Regions from separate parts of the Streptomyces sp. NPDC021212 genome, predicted to be linked through region 1. Evidence: riboswitches for the same ligand, from Rfam matches in the RefSeq annotation. Region 1 holds a riboswitch; the other holds the start of a gene.
The links. A riboswitch is a leader RNA that binds a small molecule or an ion and turns the genes downstream of it on or off. The one in region 1 is predicted to bind glycine.
Positions count from the first base shown of each region.

Region 2: it holds a riboswitch for glycine, as region 1 does, so the genes downstream of both, gcvP (aminomethyl-transferring glycine dehydrogenase) here and gcvT (glycine cleavage system aminomethyltransferase GcvT) in region 1, are expected to answer to the same signal.

Region 1 is NZ_JBIRPZ010000013.1:271,064-278,417, forward strand. Features, by position in the region: gene ACH4SI_RS32000 (enhanced serine sensitivity protein SseB) at 1-715, opposite strand, end outside; gene ACH4SI_RS32005 (AAA family ATPase) at 834-1,523, opposite strand; glycine riboswitch at 1,699-1,807, shown strand; gene gcvT (glycine cleavage system aminomethyltransferase GcvT) at 1,999-3,126, shown strand; gene gcvH (glycine cleavage system protein GcvH) at 3,218-3,598, shown strand; gene glyA (serine hydroxymethyltransferase) at 3,624-4,889, shown strand; gene ACH4SI_RS32025 (L-serine ammonia-lyase) at 4,997-6,379, shown strand; gene ACH4SI_RS32030 (Uma2 family endonuclease) at 6,691-7,257, opposite strand.
Region 2 is NZ_JBIRPZ010000026.1:7,266-14,619, forward strand. Features, by position in the region: gene ACH4SI_RS40865 (FHA domain-containing protein) at 1-205, shown strand, start outside; gene ACH4SI_RS40870 (MerR family transcriptional regulator) at 227-1,000, shown strand; gene ACH4SI_RS40875 (bifunctional nuclease family protein) at 1,053-1,526, shown strand; gene ACH4SI_RS40880 (MerR family transcriptional regulator) at 1,695-2,330, shown strand; gene ACH4SI_RS40885 (DNA polymerase IV) at 2,392-4,155, shown strand; gene ACH4SI_RS40890 (PRC-barrel domain-containing protein) at 4,131-4,460, opposite strand; glycine riboswitch at 4,576-4,673, shown strand; gene gcvP (aminomethyl-transferring glycine dehydrogenase) at 4,863-7,354, shown strand, end outside.

The DNA of each region.
Region 1 (7,354 bases):
GCTGAACGGTCCACGGGACCGGCACCGTTCCCAGCGCCCGGCCCAGCGCCTCCACCGCGAGGGCCTGCCCGTCCGGGCCCGGCGCGTCCAGCTGGACGCCGATGAAGAGCGCAGGCCGATCACCCTCGACGCTGGCCAGCGCGCGCCGCGCGGTGCGTACCCCTGGCTCGTTCGAGAACTCGATCCCGGCGGCGGCCAGGAAGTCGACCGGCTCCTCCTGCCAGTCGGGCTCGAACAGCCGCACCCGGCCCCCTCGCGCGGGGCCGTCCAGCTCGCTGCGCCCGGCCTTGCACAGCTCCTCGACCGCGGCCGGCGGCAGCGGGACACCGACCGGCCCGTCCGGGTTCACCGCGATGCCGAGCTGCGGCGGCAGCCCGCGGGCGAACTCGACGGCCGGGGCGATGGTGAACGACATGTGGCCGCCGACGATCTGGAGGAACTGCTGCTCGGAGCTGAAGACGGGCACGTACGCCTGGCCCTCGATCTCCAGGGTGGGCAGGTCGAGGCTGCGGCTGTCGGGGCCTCCGCCGTTCGGCAGCGGGATCCAGACATAACTGCGGGCGAGCGTCTCGACGATCCGCGCTCCGGCACCCGGAACCCCGATCGAGGCGGCGAGCACCTCTTCCAGCTCGTTGCCGGGAAACGCGGCGGGATAAGGCCCGTCGGGAAACCCTCCGTGAGCGGGGGTTATGCCCTGGTGCTCCGGGATACTCATCTTCGTCCAACCGCCATCTCGTCCGACCTGCACCAGCACCTTAACGGCTGCACGCCGGAAGACCAGGGGCCGCCCGGGCATCTCCACAGCACTTCCTCACCACGGTGCCCTTGGTATGTCACTCGAAGGAGATGCCCCGCAGCACGCTCGCGGTTGCCCGGTCGAGCAGAACGGCGGACGCGCAGCCCTCGGGCGGACGCCCGCCCTCCACCCGCGCCACCAGCCGGCCCATCGCCCGCCGGTGCCGCCCGAAGGCGAAGCCGGTGACCCCCCGGCCGCGGGCGGCCTGGCCCTCCAGGGCGACCGCCGGGTCCACGTCGAGCAGCACCAGATGCAGCCGGCGGCCGGTGCGCCGGGCGTCCCGGGCCAGCCAGCGGCGCACCCAGGGCTGCGAGCCGCAGTCGTGGACGACGACGCTCGCGCCGGAGGTGACCGCCCGGCGCAGCCCCACGTAGTGGGCGCAGCGGACCAGCGGCCGGTAGACCCCGTACGGCAGCCAGCGCGGCATGCGTCTCTCCCAGGCGTCCCGGGTGTGCTGCGAATCCACCCGCACCACGGCCGCGCCGCTCGGGTCGGTGCCGGGGACCACCCGGTTGATCAGGGTCGACTTGCCGCTGCCGGGTAGCCCCGAGGCGATGATCAGGTCCCGCGCCGGGTAGCGCAGCTCCGCCCCCACCCCGCCGCGCAGGTCGTGCACGGCGGCGTCGCGATCCGGTCTGACCGTGCCGTCCGGTCGCGGCGATGGCGTCCGCTCCTGCCGCGCGGGCAGGGTTCCTCGGGTTGTCGCGTATGTTCCCTGCCCGTGCACCGTGATCGTCCTCCAAGGTCGGTCAAGCGGCTCCGTACCCCGAGAGTGTCAAGAAAAGGTAATGTCCATCAAGGCGGCCCGGGCGCGACCCCGCTCACAGATACAGCGCAAGATCAGGGGTTCCCTTCAGGAGCGGACGTGCGATGATGTCCGCGCCAACTGCATACCGGCCGCTTGAATCCGCGCGGGAGAGTCCTCGGTCACCGGCAGTCGCCGGGATTCCGAGGCGCCGAAGGAGCAAGTCCTCCCTTGAATCTCTCAGGCCCCGATACCGCACGGATGAGGCAGATCTGAAAAGCGGGCCACTCCGTGGCTCCACCCAAGGTGCAAGCCGACCAGCCCCGTCCAGCGGGATTGGTCACGGCGAACCTCTCAGGTTCCGATGACAGATGGGGAGGACGCTGTGCCGTCCTTGTCGTCCCATCCGGCACACCCGTCCCGTCATCGCCGTGATCATGACCTTGGGAGCTGAACCATGACCGACGCCCCGCCCACGCCCCGCCATACCGCGCTGGACGCGGTCCACCGTGCGCTCGGCGCCACCATGACCGACTTCGCCGGCTGGGACATGCCGCTGCGCTACGGCAGCGAGCGCGACGAGCACACTGCGGTGCGCACCCGCGCGGGGCTCTTCGACCTCTCCCACATGGGTGAGATCGTTCTCACCGGGCCGCAGGCCGGGGAGGCCCTCGATCACGCCCTGGTCGGCCACCTCTCGGCACTCGCCGTGGGCCGCGCACGCTACACCATGATCTGCGACAGCGAGGGCGGCATCCTCGACGACCTGATCGTCTACCGGCTCGCCGAGCAGGAGTTCCTGGTCGTGGCCAACGCCTCGAACGCCCAGGTGGTGCTGGACGCGCTGACCGAGCGCGCCACCGGCTTCGACGCCGCCGTACGGGACGACCGCGACGCGTACGCGCTGATCGCCGTCCAGGGGCCGCGGTCCGCCGGGATCCTGAAGGGCCTGACCGACGCCGATCTGGACGGGCTGAAGTACTACGCGGGGTTGCCGGGCACCGTCGCGGGCGTGTCCGCCCTGATCGCCCGCACCGGCTACACCGGCGAGGACGGCTTCGAGCTGTTCGTCGCGCCGGACGACGCCGAGCGGGTCTGGCAGGCACTGACCGAGGCGGGCACCCCGGTGGGCCTGGTGCCGTGCGGGCTGTCCTGCCGGGACACGCTGCGCCTGGAGGCGGGAATGCCGCTGTACGGAAACGAGCTGAGCACCGACACGACCCCGTTCGACGCGGGGCTCGGCCGGGTGGTGAAGTTCGCCAAGCCCGGCGACTTCGTCGGCCGCCAGGCGCTGGAGGCCGCGGCGCGCGAGGCCGAGGCCCGGCCGCCGCGCACGCTGACCGGTCTGGTCGCCGAGGGCCGCCGGGTGCCGCGCGCCGGATACGCCGTGGTCGGCCCGGACGGCTCGGAGATCGGCCGGGTCACCTCTGGCGCCCCGTCCCCGACGCTGGGGAAGCCGATCGCGATGGCGTACGTCGACGCGGAGCACGCCGCGCCCGGCAGCCCCGGAGTGTCGGTGGACATCCGCGGTACCCGGGAGCCGTACGAGGTCGTCGCGCTCCCCTTCTACCGCCGCGAGCGCTGAAACCTCCCGCGCCCCGTCTTTCTCGTCACTTCCGTCTCACCAGTGAAGACCCGTTTCCCAAGCACTCCCCTCTATCCAGGAGAATCGGACCATGAGCAACCCCCAGCAGCTGCGCTACAGCAAGGAGCACGAGTGGCTGTCGGCCGCCGACCAGGACGGCGTGTCGACGATCGGTATCACCGAATTCGCGGCCAACTCGCTCGGCGACGTCGTGTACGTCCAGCTCCCGGATGTCGGCTCCACCGTCGCCGCTGGTGAAACCTGCGGTGAGCTGGAGTCCACGAAGTCGGTCAGCGACCTGTACGCGCCGGTCTCCGGCGAGGTCACCGAAATCAACGAGGACGTGGTGAACGACCCGGCGCTGGTGAATTCCGCCCCCTTCGAGGGCGGCTGGCTGTTCAAGGTGAAGGTGACGGACGAGCCGGGCGACCTGCTCTCCGCCGAGGAATACGCCTCCTTCTCCGGCAACTGACCCTCCTATTTCGATCGGGACCCTGATGTCGCTTCTCAACAGCTCCCTTCACGAGCTCGACCCTGACGTCGCCGCTGCTGTCGACGCCGAACTCCACCGCCAGCAGTCCACCCTCGAAATGATCGCCTCGGAGAACTTCGCCCCGGCCGCGGTCATGGAGGCCCAGGGCTCGGTCCTGACCAACAAGTACGCCGAGGGCTACCCCGGCCGCCGCTACTACGGCGGCTGTGAGCACGTCGACGTGGTCGAGCAGATCGCCATCGACCGCGTCAAGGAGCTCTTCGGCGCCGAGGCCGCCAACGTCCAGCCGCACTCCGGCGCCCAGGCGAACGCCGCCGCGATGTTCGCGCTGCTCCAGCCCGGCGACACCATCCTGGGGCTGAACCTGGCGCACGGTGGGCACCTCACCCACGGCATGAAGATCAACTTCTCCGGCAAGCTCTACAACGTGGTGCCCTACCACGTGGACGCCGAGACCGGTCTCGTCGACATGGACGAGGTCGAGCGCCTGGCCAAGGAGCACCGCCCCAAGCTGGTCATCGCGGGCTGGTCGGCGTACCCGCGCCAGCTGGACTTCGCCGCCTTCCGCCGGATCGCGGACGAGGTCGGCGCGTACCTGATGGTCGACATGGCCCACTTCGCGGGCCTGGTCGCCGCCGGGCTCCACCCCTCCCCCGTACCGCACGCCCATGTCGTGACCACCACCACCCACAAGACCCTCGGCGGTCCGCGCGGCGGCGTCATCCTCTCCACCGCCGACCTCGCCAAGAAGATCAACTCCGCGGTCTTCCCCGGCCAGCAGGGCGGCCCGCTGGAGCACGTCATCGCGGCCAAGGCGGTGTCCTTCAAGGTCGCGGCCGGTTCCGCCTTCAAGGAGCGCCAGGAGCGCACGGTCGAGGGCGCCAAGATCCTCGCCGAGCGGCTCACCCAGGCCGACGTCACCGAGGTGGGCGTCTCCGTCCTCTCCGGCGGCACCGACGTGCACCTCGTCCTGGTCGACCTGCGCAACTCCGAGCTGGACGGCAAGCAGGCCGAGGACCGCCTCCACGAGGTCGGCATCACGGTCAACCGCAACGCCATCCCGAACGACCCGCGGCCCCCGATGGTCACCTCGGGTCTGCGGATCGGCACCCCGGCGCTGGCCACCCGCGGCTTCACTGCCGAGGACTTCCGTGAGGTCTCGGACATCATCGCCGAGGCGCTCAAGCCCTCGTACGACGCCGAGGCGCTGAAGGCCCGCGTCACCGCCCTCGCCGACAAGCACCCGCTGTACCCGCACCTGTCGAAGTAACCCGGGTCCCGGCCTCCTGGGCCCGGACCCCGGGGGGCGCGCCCACCGGCGCGCCCCCCGCACCGCACCACCCGCACGCGCCCCACGTGCAGACGAAGGAGTCTCCGGTGGCCATCTCCGTATTCGATCTCTTCTCGATCGGCATCGGCCCGTCCAGCTCGCACACCGTCGGCCCCATGCGGGCGGCACGGATGTTCGTCCGCCGACTGAAGAACGAAGGGGCGCTGGCCCACACCGCCTCCGTACGCGCCGAACTCTTCGGCTCCCTCGGCGCCACCGGCCACGGCCACGGCACCCCCAAGGCCGTCCTGCTCGGCCTGGAGGGCCGCTCCCCGCGCGACGTCGACGTCGAGTCCGCCGACGGCGAGGTGGAGCGCATCCGCACCACCAAGCGGCTGCGGCTGCTCGCCGCCGAGATCGACGGCGGCCACGAGATCGACTTCGACGAGTCCGAAGAGCTGATACTGCACCGCCGCCGCTCCCTGCCGTACCACGCCAACGGCATGACGCTCTTCGCCTACGACGACACCGGCCATCCGCTGCTGGAGAAGACCTACTACTCCGTCGGCGGCGGCTTCGTGGTGGACGAGGACGCGGTCGGCGAGGACCGCATCAAGCTCGACGACACCGTCCTGAAGCATTCCTTCCGTACGGGCGACGAACTCCTGCGCCTCTCCCGCGAGACGGGCCTGTCCATCTCCGCCCTGATGCTGGAGAACGAGAAGGCCTGGCGCACCGAGGAGGAGATCCGCGCGGGCCTGCTGGAGATCTGGCACGTCATGGAGGCGTGCGTCTCCCGCGGCCTCACCCAGGAGGGCATCCTGCCCGGCGGCCTCAAGGTCCGCCGCCGCGCCGCCAACGCCGCCCGCGCCCTGCGCTCCGAGGGCGACGCGCCCGCCCGCGCGATGGAGTGGACCACCCTGTACGCGATGGCGGTCAACGAGGAGAACGCGGCCGGCGGCCGGGTCGTCACCGCCCCGACGAACGGCGCCGCCGGGATCATCCCGGCCGTCCTGCACTACTACACCCGCTTCGTGCCGGGCGCCGACGAGGAAGGCATCATCCGCTTCCTCCTCGCCGCGGGCGCCATCGGCATGCTCTTCAAGGAGAACGCCTCCATCTCCGGCGCCGAGGTCGGCTGCCAGGGCGAGGTCGGCTCCGCCTGTTCCATGGCCGCCGGCGGCCTCGCCGAGGTCCTGGGCGGCAGCCCGGAGCAGGTCGAGAACGCCGCCGAGATCGGCATGGAACACAACCTCGGGCTGACCTGCGACCCCATCGGCGGGCTCGTCCAGATCCCCTGCATCGAGCGCAACGGCATGGCGGCGGTCAAGGCCGTCACCGCCGCGCGGATGGCCCTGCGCGGCGACGGCCGCCACCATGTCTCCCTCGACAAGGTCATCAAGACCATGAAGGACACCGGCGCCGATATGAAGGTCAAGTACAAGGAGACGGCGCGCGGCGGGCTCGCGGTCAACGTCATCGAGTGCTGAGGGCGCCGGGCCCGACCCGGTGACGTACGAAGACGGCCACGCAGAGCAGGACGCCCCCCCCGCGAGGGCTATGGCCACGGCTGCGGTGGCGCTCTCGGCCACGGCACCGAAGAGGACCGGCCCCATGCCCTGCACGGTCCTCGCTCAGCCGCAGATGCATCTGACGCGCCAGCAGCTCCCACCCCTCCGGGCTGCTCGGCAGCGGCGTCTCCCGCCCCAGGGTCGGCCTCACGAGCGTGCCCGTCGACAGGAGCACCTGCCGGGCCGGACTGACCGGCCGGGTGTCACCCCAAGTGCGGCGGCGCGCGGGCTCAGACCTGGCCGAGGTCGACTTCCACCGGGAACGGAGCCGCGACCTTCACCACACCGGTGAACACGTCTCCCTCCCGGTAGGCCCTGCTCGCGGGGTCGAGGACGTAGGTATACACCAGCGGTACGCCGGTGGCGGCCTGCTCGATCCGCCAGTAGAAGGCGATCCCGACCTTGGCGTACTGATCGACCTTCACGATCCGGTCGGTGGTCTCCGAGCCCGGCGACACGACCTCGGCGACCAGCAGCACATGCTCGGGCCGTGTGGGCGTGATGTCGATCGTCTCCGCGCGGTACACGACCACGTCGGGACGGCGGTTGGTCAACGGAACGTCCTGCAACCGGACATCGAAGTCCGTATCGGCGTTCCAGTCGGGCACCGCCGCGGCCTCCAGGGCGTTCGCGAGGATCCGGGCCAAGCGGTTGTGCCGCTTGGACGCGCTGGGGCTCGCGACGACCATGCCGTCCACGATCTCCACGCCCGCGCACTGCTCCTCGGACCAGGAGTCGTACTGCTCGGCCGTGATCTGCTCGTGCATCCACGCGGGAGCGACCATCTCGGCGGTCATGACTCACCTCCCTGAACCTGTGCGACGGGGCTGGTGACACCAGGGTCAGCCTACCGGCGCGGGCTTCCCCGTTCCGGGCTCACCGATCCTCGCCCCA
Region 2 (7,354 bases), on a different contig from region 1:
TGACGTGACGGTCTCCCGCCGCCATGTGGAGTTCCGGCGCGGCCAGGACGGCAGCTTCACCGTCGCCGACGTCGGCAGCCTCAACGGGACGTACGTCAACCGGGAGCAGATCGACGCGCCGGTGGTCGTGGCCAGCGGCGATGAGGTGCAGATCGGTAAGTACCGGCTGGTCTTCTACCCGAGCCAGCGGGGCGTCGGCATCTGACCCGTCCGGGGAGGTCCGTCCATGCTTCAGACACCGTCGGGCGGTGCCGATACCGGCACCGCCCCCGCGGGCGGCCCGGGCGGCCGGTCGATGAGTATCGGCACCGTGCTGAAGCTGCTGCGGGACGAGTTCCCCGAGGTCACCATCTCCAAGATCCGCTTCTTGGAGGCCGAAGGGCTGGTGGAGCCGCGGCGTACGCCGTCGGGCTACCGCAAATTCGGTCAGGAGGATGTGGAGCGGCTCGCTCTCATCCTCCGCATGCAGCGTGACCACTACCTGCCACTCAAGGTCATCCGGGAGCACCTGGAGGCCCTGGAGCGGGGTGAGCGGCCGCAGCTTCCTGCCGTTTCGCAGGGGCCGCAGCCGCGCGAGCTGCTGGAGCCGGGGGCCGACGACCAGGGGGCCGCGCCCCCGGAAGGCCCGACCGTGGCCCGCGTGGGCCGGGCCGAGCTGCTGGCATCCGCGCAGGTCAGCGAGGCGGAGCTGGCCGACTGGGAGTCGTACGGCCTGATCGCGCACGACGCGGACGGCGGATACGACGTCGAGGCGGTGACGGTCGCCCGGCTGATCGCCGAGCTGGGCCGCTTCGGTCTGGAGCCACGCCATTTGCGGATCATGAAAGCGGCCGCCGAGCGCGAGGCCGGACTGGTCGAGCAGGTGGTCGCACCGCTGCGGCTGCATCGAAATCCGCAGACCAGAGCGCATGCGGAGGCCAGCGCGCGCGAGCTGGCGACGCTCTCCGTCCGGCTGCACGCGGCCCTGCTGCAGTCGGCGCTGCGGGCCGCCGCACACTGACCGATCCGGCCCCGACTATCCAAACCGGCCGGGCACGTCCTAGGGTTGCTGTGTGAACGAGCTCGACGTCGTGGGTGTCCGGGTGGAAATGCCCTCCAACCAACCGATCGTGCTCCTGCGTGAAGTGGGAGGCGACCGCTACCTCCCCATCTGGATCGGACCAGGGGAGGCGACCGCGATCGCCTTCGCACAGCAGGGCATGGCTCCGGCACGCCCGCTGACCCACGACCTTTTCAAAGACGTACTCGAAGCGGTCGGCCAGACGCTCACGGAGGTCCGGATCACGGATCTGCGGGAGGGGGTCTTCTACGCCGAGCTGGTCTTCGCCAGCGGTGTGGAGGTCAGCGCACGGCCGTCCGACGCCATAGCGCTCGCGCTGCGCACCGGGACGCCGATCTACGGCAGCGACGGCGTGCTGGACGACGCCGGTATCGCCATCCCGGACGAGCAGGAGGACGAGGTGGAGAAGTTCCGCGAGTTCCTCGACCAGATCTCGCCCGAGGACTTCGGAAGCAGCAGCCAGTGAAGCGGTCTGCCGGACCTCGCTAGCGCATTCGAGTAGCCTTTCCCGGACGAGGGACACGGGAAACCACTCTCAGGGTGATTATCACTCGGCGTGCCGAGTGTGGCGATCGTTGACGCACCCCGGGTGACTGCCTACCTTCGAGGAGGCAGGTCGAGGACGGAGGTCGGCGTGAGAAGCACCGGCGACGGCACGGCAGCCGGCGGTCCGTATACGCTCCAGGGGGGCGCACCGGCCGATCCGGCACTGAAGGCTCGGGTCGCGGCACAGCCCACGGCACCACGCGAGCCCGCCACGGGGGGCGCGGGGGGTGCGGAGACGGTCGGCTACCGCGGACCCACCGCGTGCGCCGCCGCGGGCATCACCTACCGCCAGCTGGACTACTGGGCGCGCACCGGCCTGGTGGAGCCGAGCGTACGGCCCGCGTACGGGTCGGGCAGCCAGCGGCTGTACAGCTTCCGGGACGTGGTCGTCCTCAAGATCGTCAAGCGACTGCTGGACACCGGTGTGTCACTGCAGAACATCCGGGCCGCCGTGCAGCACCTGCGCACCCGGGGTCTCGACGATCTGGCCCAGATGACGCTGATGAGCGACGGCGCGACGGTGTACGAGTGCACCTCGCCGGACGAGGTCGTGGACCTCCTCCAGGGCGGCCAGGGCGTCTTCGGGATCGCCGTGGGCGTGGTGTGGCGGGACGTGGAGAGCGCGCTGTCCCAGCTGCACGGGGAGCGGGTGGACACCGGCGAGACCCTGGTGGGGCACAACCCCGCCGACGAGCTCGCCCGGCGCCGCAACCGGGCGGGCTGAGAGCGCTCCCTCCGGGCGCCGGCATCACCGATTGTCAGTGGTGTGCGGCAGCATCGGACGTGTGAGGGGTGCGCCGACGATTCTCCATCTGGACATGGACGCCTTCTACGCTTCGGCGGAGCAGGCGGCCAAGCCCAGCCTGCGCGGAAAGCCGGTGATCGTGGGGGGCCTCGGTCCGCGCGGGGTGGTGGCCACGGCGTCGTACGAGGCGCGGGTGTTCGGGGTGCACTCGGCCATGGCGATGGCGCAGGCCCGCAGGCTCTGTCCGAACGCGGCCTACCTCACCCCCCGCTTCTCGCTCTACCGCGAGGTCAGCGACCAGGTCATGGGGCTGCTGCGGGCGCTGTCGCCGCTGGTGGAGCCGCTGAGCCTGGACGAGGCGTTCGTGGACCTGGAGGCGGGCGGCACCGAGTCGCGGGTGGCGGCGGCACGGGCGGTGGGGGAGCGGCTGCGGGCCGACATCCGCGCCGTGACCGGGCTGACCGGCTCGGTGGGTCTGGCCGGTTCCAAGATGCTCGCCAAGATCGCCTCCGAGCAGGCCAAGCCGGACGGGCTGGCGGTCATCGAGCCCGGCACGGAGCGGGAGCTGCTGGATCCGATGCCGGTGCGCACCCTGCCGGGTGTCGGCCCGGCCACCGCGGAGGCGCTGCGCCGGGTCGGTATCCACACCGTGGCCGAGACGCGGGAGGCGGGCGAGGCGGAGCTGGTCCGGCTGCTGGGCCGGGCCCACGGGGCGTCGCTGTACCTGATGGCCGATGGGCGGGACGAGCGGCCGGTGGTCGCCGAGCGGGACGCCAAGTCCGTCTCGGTGGAGGACACCTTCGACGTCGACCTGACCGACCGCACCCGGGTGCAGCTGGAGGTGGCGCGGCTGGCCGACCGCTGCGTGCGGCGGCTGCGGGAGGCGGGCCGTTCGGGGCGCACGGTCGTGATCAAGGTGCGGCGGTACGACTTCTCGACGCTGACCCGTTCGGAGACCCTGCGCGGGCCGACCGACGACCCCGGCGTGGTCAAGGAGGCCGCGGCGCGGCTGATCGACGGGGTGGACACCACGGCGGGTGTGCGGCTGCTGGGCGTGGGCGTGTCGGGTCTCACGGACTACACGCAGGAGGATCTGTTCGCCCAGGCCGCGCAGTCCGCCCACGAGGCCCTGGAGGAGCCGGAGAGGGCCTCGGGGCCGGAGACGGCCGAGCCGGGAGGCCCGGGCGCCTCAGAGGCCCCTGAGGGCGCTGGGAGGCCGCGTACCTGGCTGCCGGGGCTCGATGTGCGGCACGTCGAGTACGGGGCGGGCTGGGTGCAGGGCAGCGGGGTGGGCCGGGTGACCGTGCGGTTCGAGATGCCCTGGTCGGAGCCCGGGCGGGTGCGCACGTTCGCCGTGGACGACCCGGACCTGGAGCCGAGCGACCCCCTGCCCCTGGTACGACCCCCCGAGCCCACCGAGCCCCCACCCGCCCCGCCGGGCGATGGGCCGGGCGGGCCGGACGGGCGGGGCGATGCGCCGATTGGCGGTGAAGGGCGCGGCGGCGAGCTGGGCGGGAGCGAAGAGCCGCGCGACGCGCCGGGCGGGGGTGAGGGGCCCGGCGGCGAGCCGGGTGGGGACGTTGTGCGCGGCGACGTGCCGGGCAGGGGCCGGGGGCAGGATGGCGAGGCAGGCGGGAGCCAAGGGGCGGGCGATGCGCTGGGCGGAGGCGGGCACGATGAGTGCGGCGACGCGCTGGGTGGGAGCCAGGGGCAGGGCGGCGAGTCGGGTGGGAGCGATGGGCCGGGCGGGGGCCGGGAGTTGGGCGGGGAGCGGTGGGGTCAGCCGGTGACGTCCAGGCCGTAGTGGTGGTACAGCTGCAGCTCCTGCTCCGGGGAGAGGTGGCGGCCGACTCCGAGGTCCGGGGCGTCTTTGATCAGCGCACGGTCGTACGGGACCCGCAGCGAGTCGCCGACGACCTCGCTCGGTTCGAGCGGCACGAAGACGTCCCGGCTGAACAGGCCGGTGCGTACCGCCGCCCACTCGGGCTCGCCGGTCGCGTCGTCGAGGTAGACCTCGTCCACGGTGCCGATCTTGGCGCCCTCGCGGTCGAATGCCTTGCGGCCGATCAGGGTCCGCGGGTCGATGTCCGTCTGCACGCTCTCTCCCACAGGTGGCGATGGTCCAGTGATACCTACCAAAAGCCACATCCCCGCATGCGGCCACTCGAGCACCCGGCGGCCCACTACCCGGCGACAGACGCGCTGGTACCCTGGCTGTGGCTGCAGACCCCGTGCGGGAGAGTCCACCGACAATGGCGTCGGGGGCGCCGAAGGAGCAAATCCTCCCCGGAATCTCTCAGGCACACGTACCGTGCGGGCGAGGTCACTCTGGAAAGCAGGGCGGGCCACGGGGAGCACAGCTCCGGAACCCCTCCTCACCGACGGTGAAAGCCGGTCAGACGCTCGTGGACCGGTGAAGCTCTCAGGTTGCGATGACAGAGGGGGAGGCCGTCCGGGCACCCGCACCGCGGTGCCCCTCGCCGGTCGATCGAGACCAGGAGGCCCCCGCAGATGACCACTCATCGCATCTCGCTCGCCGAACTGGAGCGCGGTACTCCATTCGAGCAGCGCCATATCGGCCCCGACGCCGGAGCGCAGGCCAAGATGCTGGCGCAGGTGGGCTTCGGCTCCCTCGACGAGCTGACCGCCGCCGCCGTACCGGAGGTCATAAAGAGCGCCGAGGCGCTGCAGTTGCCGTCGGCCCGCAGCGAGGCGGAGGTCCTCGCCGAGCTGCGCGCGCTCGCCGACCGCAACCAGGTGCTGCCGTCCATGATCGGCCTCGGCTACTACGGCACCTTCACCCCGCCGGTGATCCTGCGCAACGTCCTCGAGAACCCGGCCTGGTACACCGCCTACACCCCGTACCAGCCGGAGATCTCCCAGGGCCGGCTGGAGGCGCTGCTCAACTTCCAGACCGTCGTCGCCGACCTGACCGGCCTGGACACCGCCGGTTCCTCGCTGCTGGACGAGGCCACGGCCGCCGCCGAGGCCATGGCGCTGTCGCGCCGCGTCGGCAAGGTCAAGGGGGGCGTCTTCCTGGTCGACGCCGACTGTCTGCCGCAGACCATCGCGGTCATCGAGACCCGCGCCGAGCCGACCGGCGTCGAGGTCGTCGTCGCCGATCTGACCGACGGCATCCCGGACGAGCTCGCCGAGCGCGGCGTCTTCGGCGTGTTGCTCCAGTACCCGGGCGCCTCCGGCGCGGTCCGCGATCCGCGGCCGGTCATCGAGCGGGCCCATGAGCTGGGCGCGATCGTCACCGTCGCCGCCGACCTGCTCGCGCTCACCCTGCTCACCTCGCCCGGCGAGCTGGGCGCGGACATCGCGGTCGGCAGCACCCAGCGGTTCGGTGTGCCCATGGGCTTCGGCGGCCCGCACGCCGGGTTCATGGCCGTGCGCGCCGCTCACGCCCGCAGCCTGCCCGGCCGCCTCGTCGGGGTCTCGGTCGACGCCGACGGCGACAAGGCGTACCGGCTCGCGCTGCAGACCCGGGAGCAGCACATCCGCCGGGAGAAGGCCACCAGCAACATCTGCACCGCTCAGGTCCTGCTCGCGGTGATGGCCGGGATGTACGCGGTCTACCACGGCCCGGACGGGCTCGCGGCCATCGCCCGTCGCACCCACCGCTACGCCGCCGTCCTCGCCGAGGGGCTGCGGGCGGGCGGCGTCGAGGTGGTGCACGGCGCCTTCTTCGACACCCTCACCGCGCACGTCCCCGGCAAGGCCGCCGACGTCGTCGCCGCCGCCCGGGAGGCGGGGGTCAACCTCCGGCTGACCGACGCCGACCACGTGGGCATCGCGTGCGACGAGACCACCGGGCGCGCCCAGCTGGCCGCCGTATGGTCCGCCTTCGGCGTCGAGGGCGGGGACGGCAGCGGCGCCCCCGGCATCGACGAGCTGGACGCCGCGGCGGCCGACGCGCTGCCCGCGGAGCTGCTGCGCTCGGGCACGTACCTGACCCATCCGGTCTTCCACCAGTACCGCTCCGAGACCGCGATGCTGCGCTACCTGCGGCGGCTGGCGGACCGGGACTACGCCCTGGACCGGGGCATGATCCCGCTCGGCTCCTGCACCATGAAGCTCAACGCGACCACCGAGATGGAGCCGGTCACCTGGCCGGAATTCGGCGCGCTGCACCCCTTCGCACCGGTCGAGCAGGCCCACGGCTATCTGACGCTGATCCGGGAGCTGGAGGAGCGGCTGGCCGACGTCACCGGCTACGACAAGGTCTCCCTCCAGCCGAACGCCGGATCGCAGGGCGAGCTGTCCGGGCTGCTGGCCGTGCGGGCGTACCACCGGGCCAACGGCGAGCCCCAGCGCACGGTGTGCCTGATCCCGTCCTCCGCGCACGGCACCAACGCGGCCAGCGCCGTCATGGCGGGCTTGAAGGTCGTCGTCGTCAAGACCGGCGAGGACGGTGAGGTGGACGCCGCCGACCTGCGCGCCAAGATCGAGCAGTACGGCGAGCAGCTGGCCGTCCTCATGGTCACCTACCCGTCCACCCACGGCGTGTTCGAGGAGCACATCACCGAGATCTGCGCGGCCGTGCACGACGCGGGCGGCCAGGTGTACGTGGACGGTGCCAACCTCAACGCGCTGGTCGGGCTGGCCGAGCCCGGCCGGTTCGGCGGCGACGTCTCCCATCTGAACCTGCACAAGACGTTCTGCATCCCGCACGGCGGCGGCGGCCCGGGTGTCGGCCCGGTCGCGGTGCGCGCACACCTCGCGCCGTACCTGCCCAACCACCCGCTCCAGCCCGCCGCGGGCCCGGCCACCGGCGTCGGCCCGGTCTCGGCCGCGCCGTGGGGATCGGCGGGCATCCTGCCGATCTCCTGGGCGTACATCCGGCTGATGGGCGCCGAGGGGCTGCGCCGCGCGACCCAGGCCGCGGTGCTCGGCGCCAACTACATCGCCAAGCGGCTGGAGCCGCACTACGAGGTGCTCTACACCGGCCCCGGCGGGCTGGTGGCGCACGAGTGCGTGGTGGATCTGCGGCCGCTCAC